Regions from separate parts of the Bacillus sp. BC08 genome, predicted to be linked through region 2. Evidence: riboswitches for the same ligand, from Rfam matches in the RefSeq annotation. Region 2 holds a riboswitch; the other holds the start of a gene.

Region 1 (8,401 bases), on a different contig from region 2:
ATAAATGAGACGAAAATATGTAAACTTCCCAAAATTGAAATCCCCATTTTTTTATACAATCAACATTTAGGATCTTTTGTAGTATGGTCCAACAAAAGCGAAATTTACAATTGCCAAAAATACTTTGAAATGCTTTCAAATCTAATTATAGATGGAGCAACAAAAGTATTTCAAAGTAAAAATACAACGTTGTTTTCTCGAAAAGAGGAGGAATTACATACGATTTTACAAAACATGCCTGTTATGGTTGATGCGCTTGATTATAATGGAGATTTTGTTTTGTGGAATCGGGAGTGTGAAATTGTAACAGGTTATACCGCTGAAGAAATAATAGGAAATCCAAATGCCCTTCAATTATTGTACCCAGATCATAATTATCGTCACCAAATACAAACGAAATTTTTAACTTGCGGAAAAAATTTCAGGGATTGGGAAATGCACTTAACATGTAAAAATGGTGAAATCAAGACAATCATGTGGTCCAATATATCAGAACAGTTTCCTGTAACAGGGTATAGCTACTGGGCTGTCGGTGTAGATATTACACATTTAAAAGCGATAGAAGAGCAGTTAAAACAACAAACGTCTGAATTGGAATTAATTTTTAAGGCTTTACCAGATTTATGTTTCTTAACAGAAGATGATGGCACAATTATAGATTATAAAGCAGGATCCCCTTCGAAATTTTACGTACCGGCAGAAGCTTTTATGGGAAAAAAGTTTTTCGAAGTATTACCATCTCCAGTAGCACAGCAGTTTCAGGAAGCAATTCATCAGGTGAAGGAAAAAGGAACGAATGTAATTGTTGAATATCCACTTACAATTAATGGGGGTATCGATTTCTTTGAAGCTAGATGCTTACCATTATTACATGATAAAATAATGATCATTGTACGTGATATTACAGAGCGGAAAAAGACAGAAGAATTACTAAATAAATCAGACACACTTGCAGCAATCGGTCAATTAGCGGCGGGTGTAGCTCATGAAGTGCGGAATCCATTAACTGTCATTAAAGGGTTTATACAGTTATTCCAAATTAATAAAGAGGATCAAGAAAAATATTTTGATCTAATGCTTTCGGAAATTGAAAGAATAGAAGCGATCCTCCAAGAGTTTTTGTCAATTGCTAAAACAGATGAAGTGAATACAGAACAAAAAAATATTTATCAAATTTATAAAAATGTCGTATCGTTAATGAATACAAAAGCAATTATGACAAATATTCAAGTCGAATTATATGCAGAATCCAACGATATAAGTATTGAATGCTCAGAAAATCAATTGAAACAAGTATTTATTAATATTTTGCAAAATTCTATCGAAGCTATGCCAAATGGTGGGAAAATTACAATCCACATAAAAGAAATAAACGATGATGGTGTCATTATTCATGTAATTGATGAAGGAATAGGAATACCTGAAGAAAGAATTAAGAGATTAGGTGAGCCTTTTTATAGTACGAAAGAAAAAGGTACCGGTATTGGATTAATGTTAAGTTATAAAATTATTGAAAGTCATCAAGGAAATATAAGTATTATGAGTGAGGTTGGTGTCGGGACAACAGTAACGATTTACTTGCCGAAAATTCAGAGTAAAGAACATCTATCAAATTGTGACGATAGATGTATATCGATGAGTTCTAGCATTCATTCTTAAATAAATGATTAAATACCCAATGAAAAAAAGCTAAACTTTTTCATTGGGTATTTTTATATTTAATTTAGTAAACTTTACCTTTTCTTTACCTTTGTTTTAAATTCTATTTAGTTTTTATCGATATATTAATATTTGTATAAAGTACTGTATAGAAAATGTGCATTACTTTTAATATATAGATTCTATTATTATGAGGAATACTGTAAGGAGGAGATTATGACAAAGTGAATAAGCAAGAGAAAAAAAGTGGTAGAGCAATACCGACGCGGTTAAATATTTTATTTCTTTGTGTATTTTTATTATTTTCTGCAATGATTATACAGTTAGGGAAAGTGCAAATTCTCGATGGAGAGACTTATAAAAATGAAGTAGAAAAGAGAGAGAATGCAACTGTGAGTCTTTCCGTCCCACGCGGGAAAATATTTGATCGAGAAGGGAATCCGGTTGTTGATAATAAATCTTTACGCACGATCACGTACACAAAGATGAAAGGTGTAAAATCAGAAGATATATTAAAAACTGCAAGACAACTTGCAGATATTATTGAAATGCCGCAAGAAGATATTGCTAAGTTAACTGAAACAGATAAAAAAGATTTTTGGATGCAATTAAATCCGAAACTGGCTGAAAATCTAGTATCTAAAAAAGAAATAGATACATTTAGAGAGAAGGATATTAGCGGTAAGAAGCTAGATAAAAAAATAGAAGAGTTAAAAAGAAAACGAGTTACAGATAAAAATCTTCAGGAATTAGCAAATACAGATATAAAAGTGTTAGCTATTAAAAGTAAGATGACTTCAGGTTATCAAATGGCTCCTCAAATTATTAAAAAAGATGTTAGTGAAAAAGAATTTACTATAATTAGTGAAGGTTTAGCGAATCTCCCAGGTGTAGATGTATCGGTTGATTGGGAGAGAGTGTATGTAAATGACGGATTGTTCCGATCCATTCTTGGAAATGTTTCTAATTCCGATGAAGGATTACCGAGTGAACGATTAGATTACTACTTGGTACGTGATTATAGCCGAAATGACAGGGTTGGAAAAAGTTATATCGAGCAGCAATACGAAGATGTACTGCATGGGGCAAAAAAAGAAGTAAGAAGCGTTGCTGATAAAAAAGGTAGTACAATTAGAACGGAAACAGTGTCTGAGGGGAAAAGCGGTAAGAACTTAACTTTAACAATAGATATGGAGCTGCAGAAAAAAGTAGAAGAAAGTATTGAAAAAATATTAAAAGCATATAAAGGTTCAGAATCGATGTTGGATCGTGCTTTTGTTGTAATGATGAATCCGAAAAACGGACAAGTATTATCGATGGCTGGGAAAAGACTTGTAGAAAAAGACGGAAAAACAGAAGTTGAAGACTATGCATTAGGCACAATGACTAGTTCATACGAACTTGGATCAACAGTGAAAGGTGCGACAGTTTTAACTGGATTTGAAACGAAAGCTATAACACCAGGTACTTATTTTTATGATGCACCAATGAAGTTTAAAGGAACTAAGGAAAAAAAGTCTTGGAAAGAGTTCGGAAATATTGATGATTTAAGAGCGTTACAAGTTTCTTCAAACGTTTATATGTTTCATACAGCATTAAAAATTGCAGGTGTGGATTATGTGAAAAATAGCTCATTAAATATTAAACAGGAGTACTTTGATAAAATGAGGTATTATTTTAGGCAATTTGGATTAGGTGTTCCGACGGGCATTGATTTACCAAATGAAACAGCTGGACAAATTGGTAAAAAAGATAACCAACCTGGTTTCTTATTAGACTACTCAATTGGTCAGTATGACACGTATACACCACTTCAACTTGTACAGTATATTTCAACAATTGCAAACGGTGGATATCGAATGAAGCCGCAAATTGTTCAAGAGGTTAGAGAGCAAACGTCGCAAAAAGATGAAATTGGAAAAGTGGTACATGCAGTAGAGCCAATCGTTTTAAATAAAATAGATATGAAAGAGGAATATATAAATCAAGTAAAAGAAGGATTTAGAAGGGTATTCCAAGAAGGTGATGGAACTGGGGTAAGGGCTTTCCAAAAAGCATCATATAAACCAGCAGGTAAAACAGGAACAGCACAGACAGTTTATGGTGGTGAAAGTGATATTGGAAGAAATGAAAAGGGCGAGAGAAGGGAATGTTATAATCTAACGTTAGCAGGATATGCGCCATATGATAATCCGGAAGTAGCGTTCTCTGTAGTTGTACCATGGGTTATTAATGATAAATCTGGCATTAACTCTGATATTGGAAAAGAAGTTTTAGATGCTTATTTCGAATTGAAAAACAAGCGTTTAAGTGGAGAATCGCCAAAAATAGATGATCCTAAAGAGAATTAACATGTACGAAGCGTCTCTAGCAATCATGTGAACTAGAGGCGTTTTTTCATAGGAATAAATTAGAAACGAGGAATAATAGTATAATAGATAAAGTAGAAATGGTATGTTATCTATTTAATCGAATAAAATGGGTAAAATAATTCTATCAATTATTCACGTTTTATAAAATAAATCATATATTGATAGCATAGGACAAGCTGAAAAGCTTATTCTAACCTCACAGAACACTCCTTATCACAGTTAGGCATCTACTTATGTAGATGCTTTTTTTATGTTATTAACTGACAATTATTTATCAATTTAAAGTAGCGAGCATAATAGGACTATTAGGTGAAGATTGGCGGTAATATTTACAGTATGATTAATAAGAGTATTTAAATGTAAGGAGTGAGAAATAAGTGCTAAATATTTTGATGGTTAATTTTCCAGCAGAAGGACATGTAAATCCTACATTAAGTTTAGTCAAAACCTTTACTGAACGGGGTGATCACGTACATTATATTACAACAGAACGCTTTAGAGGCAGAATTGAAGATTTGGGAGCGACTGTATATACCCATCCAGATTTATTAAAGGAGATTTCTATTGATAATGAAACTTCATCTGGGCTGAATTCTTTCTTTCATGTACATGTTCAAACTTCTTTATATATATTAAAAATTACAAAACAATTATGTGAAAGAATAAATTTTGATTTCGTAATTTATGATATATTTGGTGCTGGAGAGTTAGTAAAGGAGTATTTACAAATTCCAGGCGTAGTTTCTTCTCCTATATTTTTAATTCCTCCAGAATTTTTGGAGACGTTACCTTTTCATCCAAATGCAGAAATACAATTCCATCCTGATGAACTTTCTGAAAAATTATTATATCAAATGGAACACGAATTTGGAGTAAAGCCCAAAAATAATCTTCAATTTATGCATAATAAGGGTGATATTTCTCTCGTTTACACAAGTCGTTATTTTCAACCTAATAGCGACGCGTTCGGAGAAAATAACATTTTTATTGGTCCGAGTATTTCAAAGCGTAAAACAAATGTAGAGTTTCCACTTGAATTACTTAAAGATAAGAAAGTTATTTATATTTCAATGGGAACACTGCTTGAAGGACTCGAACCTTTTTTTAATACTTGCATTGATACTTTCTCAGATTTTGATGGAATAGTTATAATGGCAATTGGTGATAGAAATGATCGTTCTAAAATTAAGAAAGCGCCAGACAATTTTATAATTGCTTCATACGTACCCCAATCAGAAATATTAAATGAAGCAGATGTTTTTATTACACATGGCGGTATGAATAGTGTGCACGATGCTATTTATTTTAATGTCCCATTTGTCATAATTCCACATGATAAAGACCAACCAATGATAGCACAAAGATTAACTGAGCTGGAAGCAGCACATAGATTATTGAAAGAGCATGTTAATGTGCAAACTCTAAATGAAGCGGTAATAGATGCTCTTTCAAATGAAAAGTATAAACATGGTATACGAAAACTGAATGATAGTTTTTTAGAATGTGGTGGTTCAAAAGAAGCAATCAAAGTTATTACATCTCTTTTAAATAAATAGTTTGGACAATATAAAAGCATAGAGGCTTAACCTTTATGCTTTTATATTATTATCCTGCAAACTGCACAGCAGTATTTGCATGTATAAAAGCAGTATCAAAAACAGGTACAGTAAGGTCGTTTTGAGAAATAAGCAAAGGAATTTCAGTACATCCTAGCAATATACCTTCTGCACCATTTTGAATTAATGATTTTGTAATTTGTAATAGTTTTTCTTTTGATGATTCTGAAATAATCCCTTTACTTAATTCATTTAAAATAACATAATGAATAAAATCTCTCTCCTCTTTAATAGGGGTGATTGTCTCAATGTTATAGTTCGCTAGACGTGATTTGTAGAAGTCTTGTTCCATCGTTTGCCTCGTTCCTAATAGTCCAATACGTTTTATATTGTGTTCTACTATTTCTTTAGCACTTACATCACCGATGTGAAGGAATGGTATTGATATTTCCCGTTCTACTTCTTCAGCAAATAAATGGACCGTATTGGAACACATTAATAAACATTCAGCCCCGGACTTTTCAACTTTTTTTGCAACTGTTACTAATTCGTTTTTCACTTCTTCATATTGATGATTTTGTAATAAAGTAGTTACCTCACCAAAATCCATGCTATATAAAACAAGCTTTGCATTTTGATCGTATTGAGAGAGTGTAAGTGTATTAATATGTTTATAGTATAACGATGTAGATTCCCAACTTAGTCCACCAATTAAACCAATTACTTTCATCATACATTCCTCCCGAAACAATTGTGAGTTCATTATTTCATAATTCCGATAAGAATACAATGATTTAAATGTATCATTTAACAAAAAATAAAAATAATCAGAAAAGTATTGAAATTTATTCTTCTTAGTGCCATAATACGAATTACAAATTAATACTTATCCAGAGAGGTGGAGGGAACGGCCCTATGAAACCTCAGCAACCCCTAAGTACATTTATAGGAAGGTGCTAATTCCGCAGAGGACACGATGTGTTTTTTGGAAGATAAGGGGATTCTTGAACGTGAAAGAAAATGACCTCTTATATAAGAGGTCATTTTTTGTTGTATAGAAAGGGAGTGTCGATGCATAATTCATTTTTAAAATAAATATAGAGTAATTAAAGTTGACTAATATGAGAGGGGAATTGTAATGAACAAATTATCAACGAAGTTAGTAGTGGCAATCGGAATTGGAGCAGCATTATACGGGATATTAGGACTTTGGGGATTTTCAATTGCACCAAATACATTTATTAAACCTGCATTAGCTATTTTAACTGTTTTTGGAGCGTTATTTGGCCCTGTGGCAGGACTATTAATAGGACTTATCGGTCATACTGTAACGGATACAATCGCTGGTTGGGGTATTTGGTGGGGATGGGTTATTAGTTCAGGTATTATCGGATTTGCAATGGGACTCATTCAAAAAAGAGCTGGCTTTAGTGTGAAAAACGGGACGTATAATAAGGGGAATATTTCTTATTTAGCTATTGCGGGGTTACTTGGTATTGTCATTGCTATTACATTTGCTGGTGCATTCGATATTATTGTGATGGGAGAACCGTTTGACAAAATTGTTATACAAGTATTAGGAGCAACAATTGCGGATGTTATTGTATTTTTAGTACTTGGGTTACCAATTACAATAGGTCTAGCTAAGTCTAATAAGAAACATACACATTTAAAAATTGAAAAGTAGGGATGTTAACATGCAACCAGTTATTTCTTTTGAACAATTTAGCTTTCAATATGAGCATGCGGCGCAGTCTACTGTAAAAGACATTACTTTTCATATATATCCTGGGGAAAAAGTATTAATTGCTGGACGTAGTGGTTCAGGGAAGTCAACGTTAGCTCATTGTATCAATGGGCTAATCCCGTTTTCTTATGGGGGGAGTAGCACTGGAAATATTTTAATTGCCGGAAAAGACCCAAGGAAAGGGAGTATTTTTGAACAGAGTAAACAGGTAGGAACAATTTTGCAAGATCAAGATGCTCAATTTATTGGTCTTACAGTAGAAGAAGATGTAGCATTTTATTTAGAAAATGAATGTGTAAATCAAAACACTATGAAAAAAATTGTTTCAGACTCATTAAAAAAGGTAAAGCTGCATTCTTTTCATAAACAAAGTCCACATGAATTATCAGGAGGTCAAAAACAAACTGTTTCTCTAGCAGGTTTGTTAACAACGAATGCCGATATATTATTATTTGATGAACCTTTAGCGAATTTAGATCCAGTAAGTAGCTTACATACAATAGAACTTATTAAAGATATACATAGACAATATAATAAAACAATTGTAATTATTGAACATCGTATAGAAGAAATGTTAAATCTGGATTTAGATAAAATCATTTTAATGGATGAAGGGGAAATTGTTACGATAGGCACTCCAGAAGAGATTTTAACGTCAAATATATTACCATCTATCGGCTTAAGAGAACCTATGTACATAGAAGGATTAAAGAGATTACCTTTTGATAGTAATAATGCTGGAATATATCCATTTGAAAATCTTCAAAGAGACAGTGTAAGTAGCGCAATAAATGAGTGGATGGAGAAGCAAGTTTTTTGTAAAAGCACTCCTACCAACAAAGAATTATTAAAAGTAGAAAATTTATCGTTCTCCTATCCTAATAAACAAAAAGTATTAGACAATGTAAATTTCTCAATAAAAGAAGGGGAAATTGTAGCACTTTTAGGTCATAATGGCGCTGGAAAATCAACATTAGCTCATAGTCTTATAGGCATAAACAAAACAAAAAATGATAGGATTTTATTTGATGGAGTAAATATTAATTCTTGGTCTATTCGTAAACGTG
Region 2 (8,401 bases):
ACAATCCTGCCCAATCTCTTACATTCTCACTCTTAATAAACGCTGTTAAACGTAATCTTTTACCTACATATTTATCCGCTCGGAACATTTGCATTAATGTTGAAAATCCTCCGTGCGTAACATTCTCTTTTGCTTTTATGTATGCAGATACTTTTCCTTGATGGACAACTTCATAATCTAAACCCATCTCATATTCAGCAGGATGACTTCCACTTAAGATCCATCCTTTCGGTATACCTTTTTGCATTGAAATACCCTCTCTTTCTATATAAAATGACTGGAAGTACTTTCGATATTTCTTTGGTGGCAATTGAAACATTCTTTTAAAAGCTCTCGTAAATGCCTCTTGTGAGGAAAAGCCGTATTGTACTGCAATATCAATAACAGCCCTCTCCGTTGACACTAAGGCTTGCGCAGCATGAGTTAACCTTCTCTTTCGAATATAATCTGTTACACTCATCCCGATATACTTTTGAAAAATACGATGGAAATGATACATCGATACTGCACTGTGAGACGCCACTCTTTCTGTTGTAAGCTCCTCATGTAAATGATCCTCTATATATTCAATTGCCTGTTTTATCATCTCTTTATATTCTTCATGCACGTTAGTACCCCCCACAACTTCAATTTACCATATACATACAAATCATTTTTGATTTAAATTGCGGATTATCCCTTGTGGCTATAGGGTAATAATTTATTTTCAACTCATACATAATTACATGATTTTGGGAAAAACTTGTATAGAACCAATTTACATAAGGAGGAATTTATAATGAGAATTTTACTATCAGTTTTATTAGCTCTTATGCTAGTACCTGTATTAACAGGATGTAAAGCTCCTGCAAAAGAAGACACAACTTCTAATAAAAAGACTACAGAAGAGGCAAAGAATGAAGCTCCTGCTGATTTAAAACTAGACTTTAATGAATTCGATTTAAAGGCAGACTACCAAGATACAAAGAAAGACTACGAAGCTGACTATAAAAATGTAGCAGCAGATAAAAAAATGGAAGCAAAAATTGAAGATCATAAAGCTGATGTAAAATTAACAGGAGACGAGGCTATCACAAAATTAAGCCCACTTCTACAAGAATTAAAATTTAATAAAGATACTCCTGACCAAGAAGTAATCGATCAAGTAGTAAACGTGTTCAAGCTTGATAAAGACTATCAAAAGTTCGATTTAGAAGTTGTCTTCTCTGATGGAACGAAAAAAGAATATAAAAGAGAAATAAAATAAAGAAGTAGGCGGTTGCCTACTTCTTTATTTTATTTCTTAGCATATCGTAAGCTCGGTTGAGATCCTACGTAGTATTCTAATCCAGATACAGATGATTTTTGTAAATAAGAATCTGTTGGGAATACAAGTGGGATTAAAGGATATTCTGTAAACATAATATCTTCTGCTTGATGTAATAAGTCAAAGCGTTTATTTTCGTCTTGTTCTAATTTTGCTTGATTAATTAAATTATCAAAGTCTTTATTAAACCATTTCGCATAGTTATTTGGGCCATCACCTGCATAAATTTCCAATTGAGCAGCTGGATCTAATGTAGATCCTCCCCATCCCATATATGCAATTTGGAAGTCACTTTGTTTGTACATATCAATATAGCTTTTCCACTCTTTACCTTCTATTTTTATATCTACCCCAAGATTCTTCTTAAACATTTCTTGAAGTGTTTCAGCTATTTTTTTCTTATCTGAATATTTCACTGTTACTTCTGGAAGGGTAGTCCATCCTTCTTCCTTCATTCCTTCTTCTAATAGAGTCTTAGCTACTGCAGGATCATATTTAAAATAGTCACCTTTCTCTTTACGGAAGTCGCGGCCACTTTCTGTTTTTGCTCCTTCTGGTACAAAGCCATACGCTTCTTTTGCATTATTCTTTAATATTTTCTCTACAATAAACTTACGATCTACAGCTAATGCAAAAGCTTTACGGATTTTCGCATTTGTAAATGGTGGCTTTTCTGAATTAAATGAGTAAATGTGAGTTGAGTAGTCTTGCATCTTTTTAAACTCTTTATTGTTTTGTTCTTTTTCAACTAAATCTGTTGGCATGTTAGATAATAAATCTAATTCTCCGGATTTATATAATTGATACGCTGTTTTACCTTCAGGAATAATACGGAATTCGATTTCCTTTGATGCTACTTTCTCATCATGAAACTCTTTATTTTTTTCTAAAATAATCGCTTGATTATGCTTCCATTCTTTCAATGTAAAAGGACCATTTGTAATTAATTCTTTTGGATCTACTTTTAGCTTACCTTTTTCATCAATAGATTTTTTATTAAGTGGAATATATAACGACTGAGATAATGTTCGTTTAATAGATGTTACTGGATGTTCAAATTGTAGCTTTAGAGTTACATCATCTACCGCTTGAATTCCTACTGCATCTTCTGCACCTTTCCCCGTATTAAATGCTTCCCCACCTTTAATAAAATATAGTTCTGTTGCATTCATAGAACCCGTTTTAGGATTTAATATTCTCTTCCAAGCGAATTCAAAGTCTTTTGCTGTTAACGGAGAACCATCAGACCATTTCAATCCTTTTTTCAAATAGAATGTATACTCTTTTCCAACTGCCTCAGCTTCCTCTTTCTCTACTAAATCCTTTTCAAATTTCCCATCACTTGTCTGTCTATACAAAGTTGCAAATAAGTGTTCAATTACATAATTGGAATTATTGTCTGTTGAAATTGCTGAATCTAATGTATAAGGATCACTACCAAGATTCGTTACAAAACGGTCTCCTTTACTAGCATTTGCTTTTGAAGTGTCTTTCTTACCGCAAGCGACAGAAGTAATTGCTAATACGGTCATAATGACAAATAATAAAAACTTCTTCATCCTACATTCCCCTTTAACCTGAAATTTTTGGTGTTGATGCTAATAATGTTTTTGTATAAGAATGTTGTGGATTACGGAATACTTCATCCGTATTTCCAAATTCAACAAGTTCTCCTTTATATAGGACAGCCACTTTTTCACATAAATAGTGAACCATCGGTAAATCATGCGCGATAAATAAATATGTATAGCCTTGTTCCTTTTGAATCTTTTGCAACAAATGTACAATCTGAATTTGCAAGGAAACATCTAATGCAGAAATTGGTTCATCAAGAATTAATACTTCTGGCTCACATAATAATGCCCTTGCAATAGCAATACGTTGACGTTGTCCTCCGCTAAATTCGTGTGGGTATCGATCGATATATCGTCTATCTAATCCAACACGTTCTAGCGCATCACCTGCGACTTTATCTTTCAATCCCTTATCACCTAAACCGAATGAAATATATCCTTCTGTTACGCTATCGCGTACTTTCCAGCGCGGATTTAATGCAGCTGTTGAATCTTGAAAAATGAACTGTACTCTCTGCAAGAAATCCCGTTTATGAGCTGACTTCAACTTGTGAACAACTTGACCGTTATAATCAATTTCACCAGATGTTGGGCTCTCGATCCCAGCTATGAGCTTACCAAGTGTTGTTTTTCCTGAACCACTTTCTCCAATAATGCCAAGCGTTGTTCCTTTCGGGATAGAAAGTGATATATCTTTTAACGCCGCTATTTCTTTCTTTTTACTTCCATACGTTTTCGTTACTTGCTTTACCTTAATTAAATCTGTCGTCATGAGGCATTCACCTTCTCTTTTGATTTCGCTTGGTCATGCTCTAGAACATGTTGCCAACAATGTGAACTGTGTTCCTCAGAATACGATGTTCTATCAGGGAAACGATGAATACATTCTTTTATTGCTACTGGGCATCTATTTACAAATGGGCACCCAAAGCTATTTAACGTTTCAATTGATGGTGTTGTTCCCTCAATGGCCCTAAGTACCTTTTCAGAATCATCCATATTCGGAATGGCTTGCAATAAACTTTTCGTATATGGGTGCTTCGGTGAACCTATTACTTCTTGTATCGTTCCTTTTTCAACAACACGTCCCCCGTACATCACAACTACTCGATCTGCTACTTCACGTACAAGTGCCAAATCATGTGTAATTAATAAAATACTCGTATTTTGTTTTTCTTTTCGCTCTTTTAATAACCCCATAATTTGTTTTTGAATCGTTACATCTAATGCAGTTGTAGGCTCATCTGCAATAACGAGCTTTGGGTGACAAGCAAATGCAATTGCTAAACAAATACGTTGCCTCATACCTCCGCTTAATTGATGTGGGTACTGCTCAAAACGTTTCTCTGCTTCATGTATCCCTAAATCATTTAATAAGTTAATCGCAATTTCTTTTGCTTCTCTTTTCGATTTTTTCTCATGTTGCAAAATCACTTCTGTGATTTGTCTGCCTACCTTCATCGTCGGATTTAAAGAGGACAGAGGGTCTTGAAAGATAAACGAAATATCTTTCCCTCGAATTTGATTCCACTCTGATTCTTGTAAATTCGTTAATCCTTGAGATTGGAAAGAGATACTTCCATCGTCAATATGAATAGCTTCTTGATTTAGTCCGATAATAGATTGTGCTGTAACGCTTTTCCCTGAACCACTCTCTCCTACAAGTGCAACAATTTCACCTTCGTTAATAGAAAAGGAAACATGCTTCACAATTGCTTGCTTACTATTCTCTTTTTCAACGGCCAACGTTACGTTTTCTAAAGATAAAAGCTGTCCCATGTTTTTTCTCCTTTCGATTCCGTTTTACGATTTTTGGATCAATTGCATCTTGCAAACCATCACCAATTGCATTAAATGCGAACATAATGAGCGCAATCATCAGCGATGGGAAGAAGAGCTGCCACCATTCCCCGCTTAATAAGGTCCCGAGCGCGTCATTTGTCATCGTCCCCCAGCTTGCTGCTGGTGACTGTACCCCGAGTCCGATAAAGCTTAAGAATGATTCTGAGAAAATTGCTGCTGGAATTGTAAATGATAAATTTACGATAATAATGCCTGTTAAATTTGGAATGATATGTCCGTATATAATCTTCATATGCGATGTACCTAATCGCTCTGCTGCAATAACAAATTCCCTTTGTTTTAAAGATAAGACTTGCGCCCTAACGAGACGTGCCATACCAATCCATCCTGTTAATGCAAGGGCAATAATGATTGTAAAAAGTCCTGGTTTCATAATGATTAGCAGTAAAATGACAATTAATAAGTATGGGATACCGTATAATACTTCAATTCCTCGTACAATCCACTCATCAATCAACGTTCCAAGGCGATTACGCCCTCTCACATATCCACTAAAGCCCCCAATTAGTACACCAAGTCCTATATCAAGAACGGCCGCTATTAATCCAACTACTAATGAAATTTTCCCTCCAGCCCAAGTACGTGCCCATATGTCTCTTCCTAAGTCATCTGTTCCAAACCAATGCTCACTACTAGGAGGTAAATTAGTTGCCTCTTTTACTTGTTCACTCGCAGTGAAAGGAGTTAAACTCTCACCGATAAGAGAAAAAATAATAATGAGTAACAATGTCACCGTTCCTAGAACTGCGATTGGATTCGATACAAACTTACGAAACACTTCTTTTTTTCGGCTAATTGTTTGCTGCTCTTTATTTATCGTTAATTCTTTTTTCTCTTCATTCGTTAATAACTGTTTATTGATTTCATAAGCTCCCATTTAAATGCCCCCCTCCTTACGTAATAGAACGAATACGCGGATCAACAATACGGTGAATAATATCTGTAATGAAAATACAAGAAATTAATAATGCACTATAGAAAATTGTTGTTCCCATAATTACTGGATAATCTCGGTTAAAAATACTATCTACAAAATATTTTCCGAGACCGGGAATCGCAAAGATCTTTTCAATAATGAAAGTTCCTGTTAAAAGCCCAGCCATTAACGGTCCAACAAATGTAAGTACTGGAACAATCGCATTTCGAAGGGCGTGCCTTATAATAATCTTCTTAATCGGTATACCTTTCGCTCTTGCTAATCTAATATAATCACTCTGCAATACTTCAATCATATTAGAGCGAACAAACCTTGTAATAACCGCGATTGGCCCTAATGCTAATGCGAAGGATGGCAATACCGTATGTTCGAATGTACCCCAAGACGCAACCGGTAACAGTTCAAACTGTATAGCAAATACTTGTATAAATAGTGGTGCTAGAATAAAACTCGGAATAGAAATACCTAAAATCGCCAGTAAGCTCACGCTATAATCAATTACTTTCCCATGATATAGAGCTGCAAATGTACCTGCTGCAATTCCGACTAATAATGAAATAATAAGTGCTTGTAAACCAATAATCGCTGACGGACCAAACCCTGTCGTTATAATTTCTGATACGCCTTGCCCCGTCGATTGAACGGATTCACCAAAATCAAAATGAACTACACCGTCTAAATAAGCAACATATTGATTCCATAACGGTTCATCAAGGTGATACTTCGCTCTCATATTCTGCACAACTTCTGCCGGAAAGATCTTTGCATCCGATGAGAATGGATCCCCCGGAATAATGTGCATAATCAAAAATGTTACTGTTGTAATAATCCATAGTGTAAACACCATAACTGATAGTTTTTTAACAACATACACTCCAATAACCCCCTAAACAAATGAATTTACTTTGTTTTATTTACATATTTGTTCCTATTACTTTTCCGCTTCTTAAAATACAAAAAGCCTTGATCTAAAAAAATAAGATCAAGGCTTAATAAACAAAGGCCCATCACTTATCTTTCAAGACTTGCTTGCTGGAATTAGCACGGTGTTCCTGTTACAGAACCCGCTGCTGAGGCGTCATAGGGCCAGTCCCTCTACCTCTCTGGATAAGTAAATTGCTATATTATTATTTGGTTCAAATTGTATATTTCGAATTATAATTCTGAAAAAATGAAAAGTCAATCAAATTGGATATATTTAGAAAAATCAGTTTTTAATTCTTTTATCGGAATTACCATTAACAATCGTTATACTTGTCATCCTCGGCTTCTACAAACTTTTTATAATCCATTCGATACTATTACCTGGCAAACCATTTCTATATTTCATGAAGAGCAACAAGTATTAGTATCCGAGGATGAAGACCGAGATGGTAAGAAGAAAAAATAACCTTGCACAGGCAAGGTTATTTTTTCGTTTCTGCTTGAAAACGTTTATAGTATGTTGATGCTGTTGCAAAGTTAATTTCTATATCACGAATCAATGATGAGTCTTCTTCTTTAGCTAACTTCTGTAATTTTTTCATCGCTTGTTCCGATTCATTCAAGAAACCAGCGTATACCTCATGTTCTTGCTCTTTCGACTTTGGAACACGAATTTCTTTACGTATATTATCGATATCTTCTAACATGCTCGTCGTTACCTTTTGCACATCTTCTTTATATGTAGCATTCGTTATTTCCTTACCGCCCTTTTCTTTTGCCACTTCAAATAACTGTAATGCTTTATTAATTTCTTTATTCATTTTCATATCGTATTTTTCATGTACTGCACGATATTCTTTCATCTCTTCTGTTTGCTCAGTAGATTGCTCTACCTTTTCTTTCGGTTCTTTCGTATCTTTATTTCCATTACATCCCGCTAGAAGGATCATACTTCCCATTACAGCAATACCCAAAACCTTCTTCATCTCTTCTTCTCCTTTTATCTACAGCTACTACTCATTATAGTTTCTTATATCTCCACTTGTTATTATACCGAGAACATCCTACTTTTTACACTTAAGACGATACCTTAATATACATGCCTACATTTTTGTCACAGTATCGTCACTTTATGCAAATAACTTTTGCATCACCTTACGAAGCTGTATGCGTTATTTCAAAGAAATGAAAAAAGAGCTGATTCAACACATGTTTGAATCAGCTCTTTTTTATAAATTAAGCCTCTAAATTTTGTCTTTGTTGCAGTTCAAACTGCTTCTCACTTCTTCTGGCCATAAATAGATAACATAACACAGCACCAATTTCACAAAGAGCTATTACAACACCCATCGGTAATGCGGTGTTACTTCCACCAATACCTACTAACGGTGCAACAAGTGCTCCTGAAATGAACTGTAATAAGCCTAATAAGGCCGACGCTGTTCCTGCGGCTTGTTTCTGATTTCTCATTGCTAACGAGAACCCAGTTGTTGAGACAACCCCAACACTTGATACAACAAGGAATAATGAACATAAAACACCAATTAAACCTATTCCTAGTACGATTGTCAGTAATAAAGATAGGCCACCAACAGCTGCGATAATAATACCAGCAACAAATAATGTCTTCTCATTCACTTTCCCTGCTAAACGACCCGTTACCTGACTAGCAATAATAATACCGATACCGTTGATTGCAAAGAATAAACTAAATTGCTGTGGTGATGCTCCGTATATGTTCTGCAACACAAATGGTGAGCCCGAAATGTATGCAAACATTGCCGCTGTTACTAGCCC

What was found. A riboswitch is a leader RNA that binds a small molecule or an ion and turns the genes downstream of it on or off. The one in region 2 is predicted to bind S-adenosylmethionine.
Region 1: linked by a shared signal. The riboswitch ahead of ACXVYO_RS13215 (ECF-type riboflavin transporter substrate-binding protein) and the one ahead of ACXVYO_RS00755 (ABC transporter permease) in region 2 are both predicted to bind S-adenosylmethionine.

The regions. Positions count from the first base shown of each region.
Region 1 is NZ_JBTGPA010000031.1:491,198-499,598, reverse strand. Features, by position in the region: gene ACXVYO_RS13235 (ATP-binding protein) at 1-1,659, shown strand, start outside; gene ACXVYO_RS13230 (peptidoglycan D,D-transpeptidase FtsI family protein) at 1,884-4,010, shown strand; gene ACXVYO_RS13225 (macrolide family glycosyltransferase) at 4,409-5,587, shown strand; gene ACXVYO_RS13220 (aspartate/glutamate racemase family protein) at 5,637-6,320, opposite strand; SAM riboswitch class I at 6,471-6,586, shown strand; gene ACXVYO_RS13215 (ECF-type riboflavin transporter substrate-binding protein) at 6,726-7,274, shown strand; gene ACXVYO_RS13210 (ABC transporter ATP-binding protein) at 7,285-8,401, shown strand, end outside.
Region 2 is NZ_JBTGPA010000007.1:56,020-64,420, forward strand. Features, by position in the region: gene ACXVYO_RS00725 (helix-turn-helix transcriptional regulator) at 1-607, opposite strand, end outside; gene ACXVYO_RS00730 (YusW family protein) at 779-1,246, shown strand; gene ACXVYO_RS00735 (peptide ABC transporter substrate-binding protein) at 1,276-2,865, opposite strand; gene ACXVYO_RS00740 (ABC transporter ATP-binding protein) at 2,879-3,652, opposite strand; gene ACXVYO_RS00745 (ABC transporter ATP-binding protein) at 3,649-4,659, opposite strand; gene ACXVYO_RS00750 (ABC transporter permease) at 4,616-5,620, opposite strand; gene ACXVYO_RS00755 (ABC transporter permease) at 5,637-6,554, opposite strand; SAM riboswitch class I at 6,689-6,794, opposite strand; partial or broken gene ACXVYO_RS00760 (DUF3951 domain-containing protein) at 6,898-7,070, shown strand; gene ACXVYO_RS00765 (hypothetical protein) at 7,087-7,590, opposite strand; gene ACXVYO_RS00770 (multidrug effflux MFS transporter) at 7,841-8,401, opposite strand, start outside.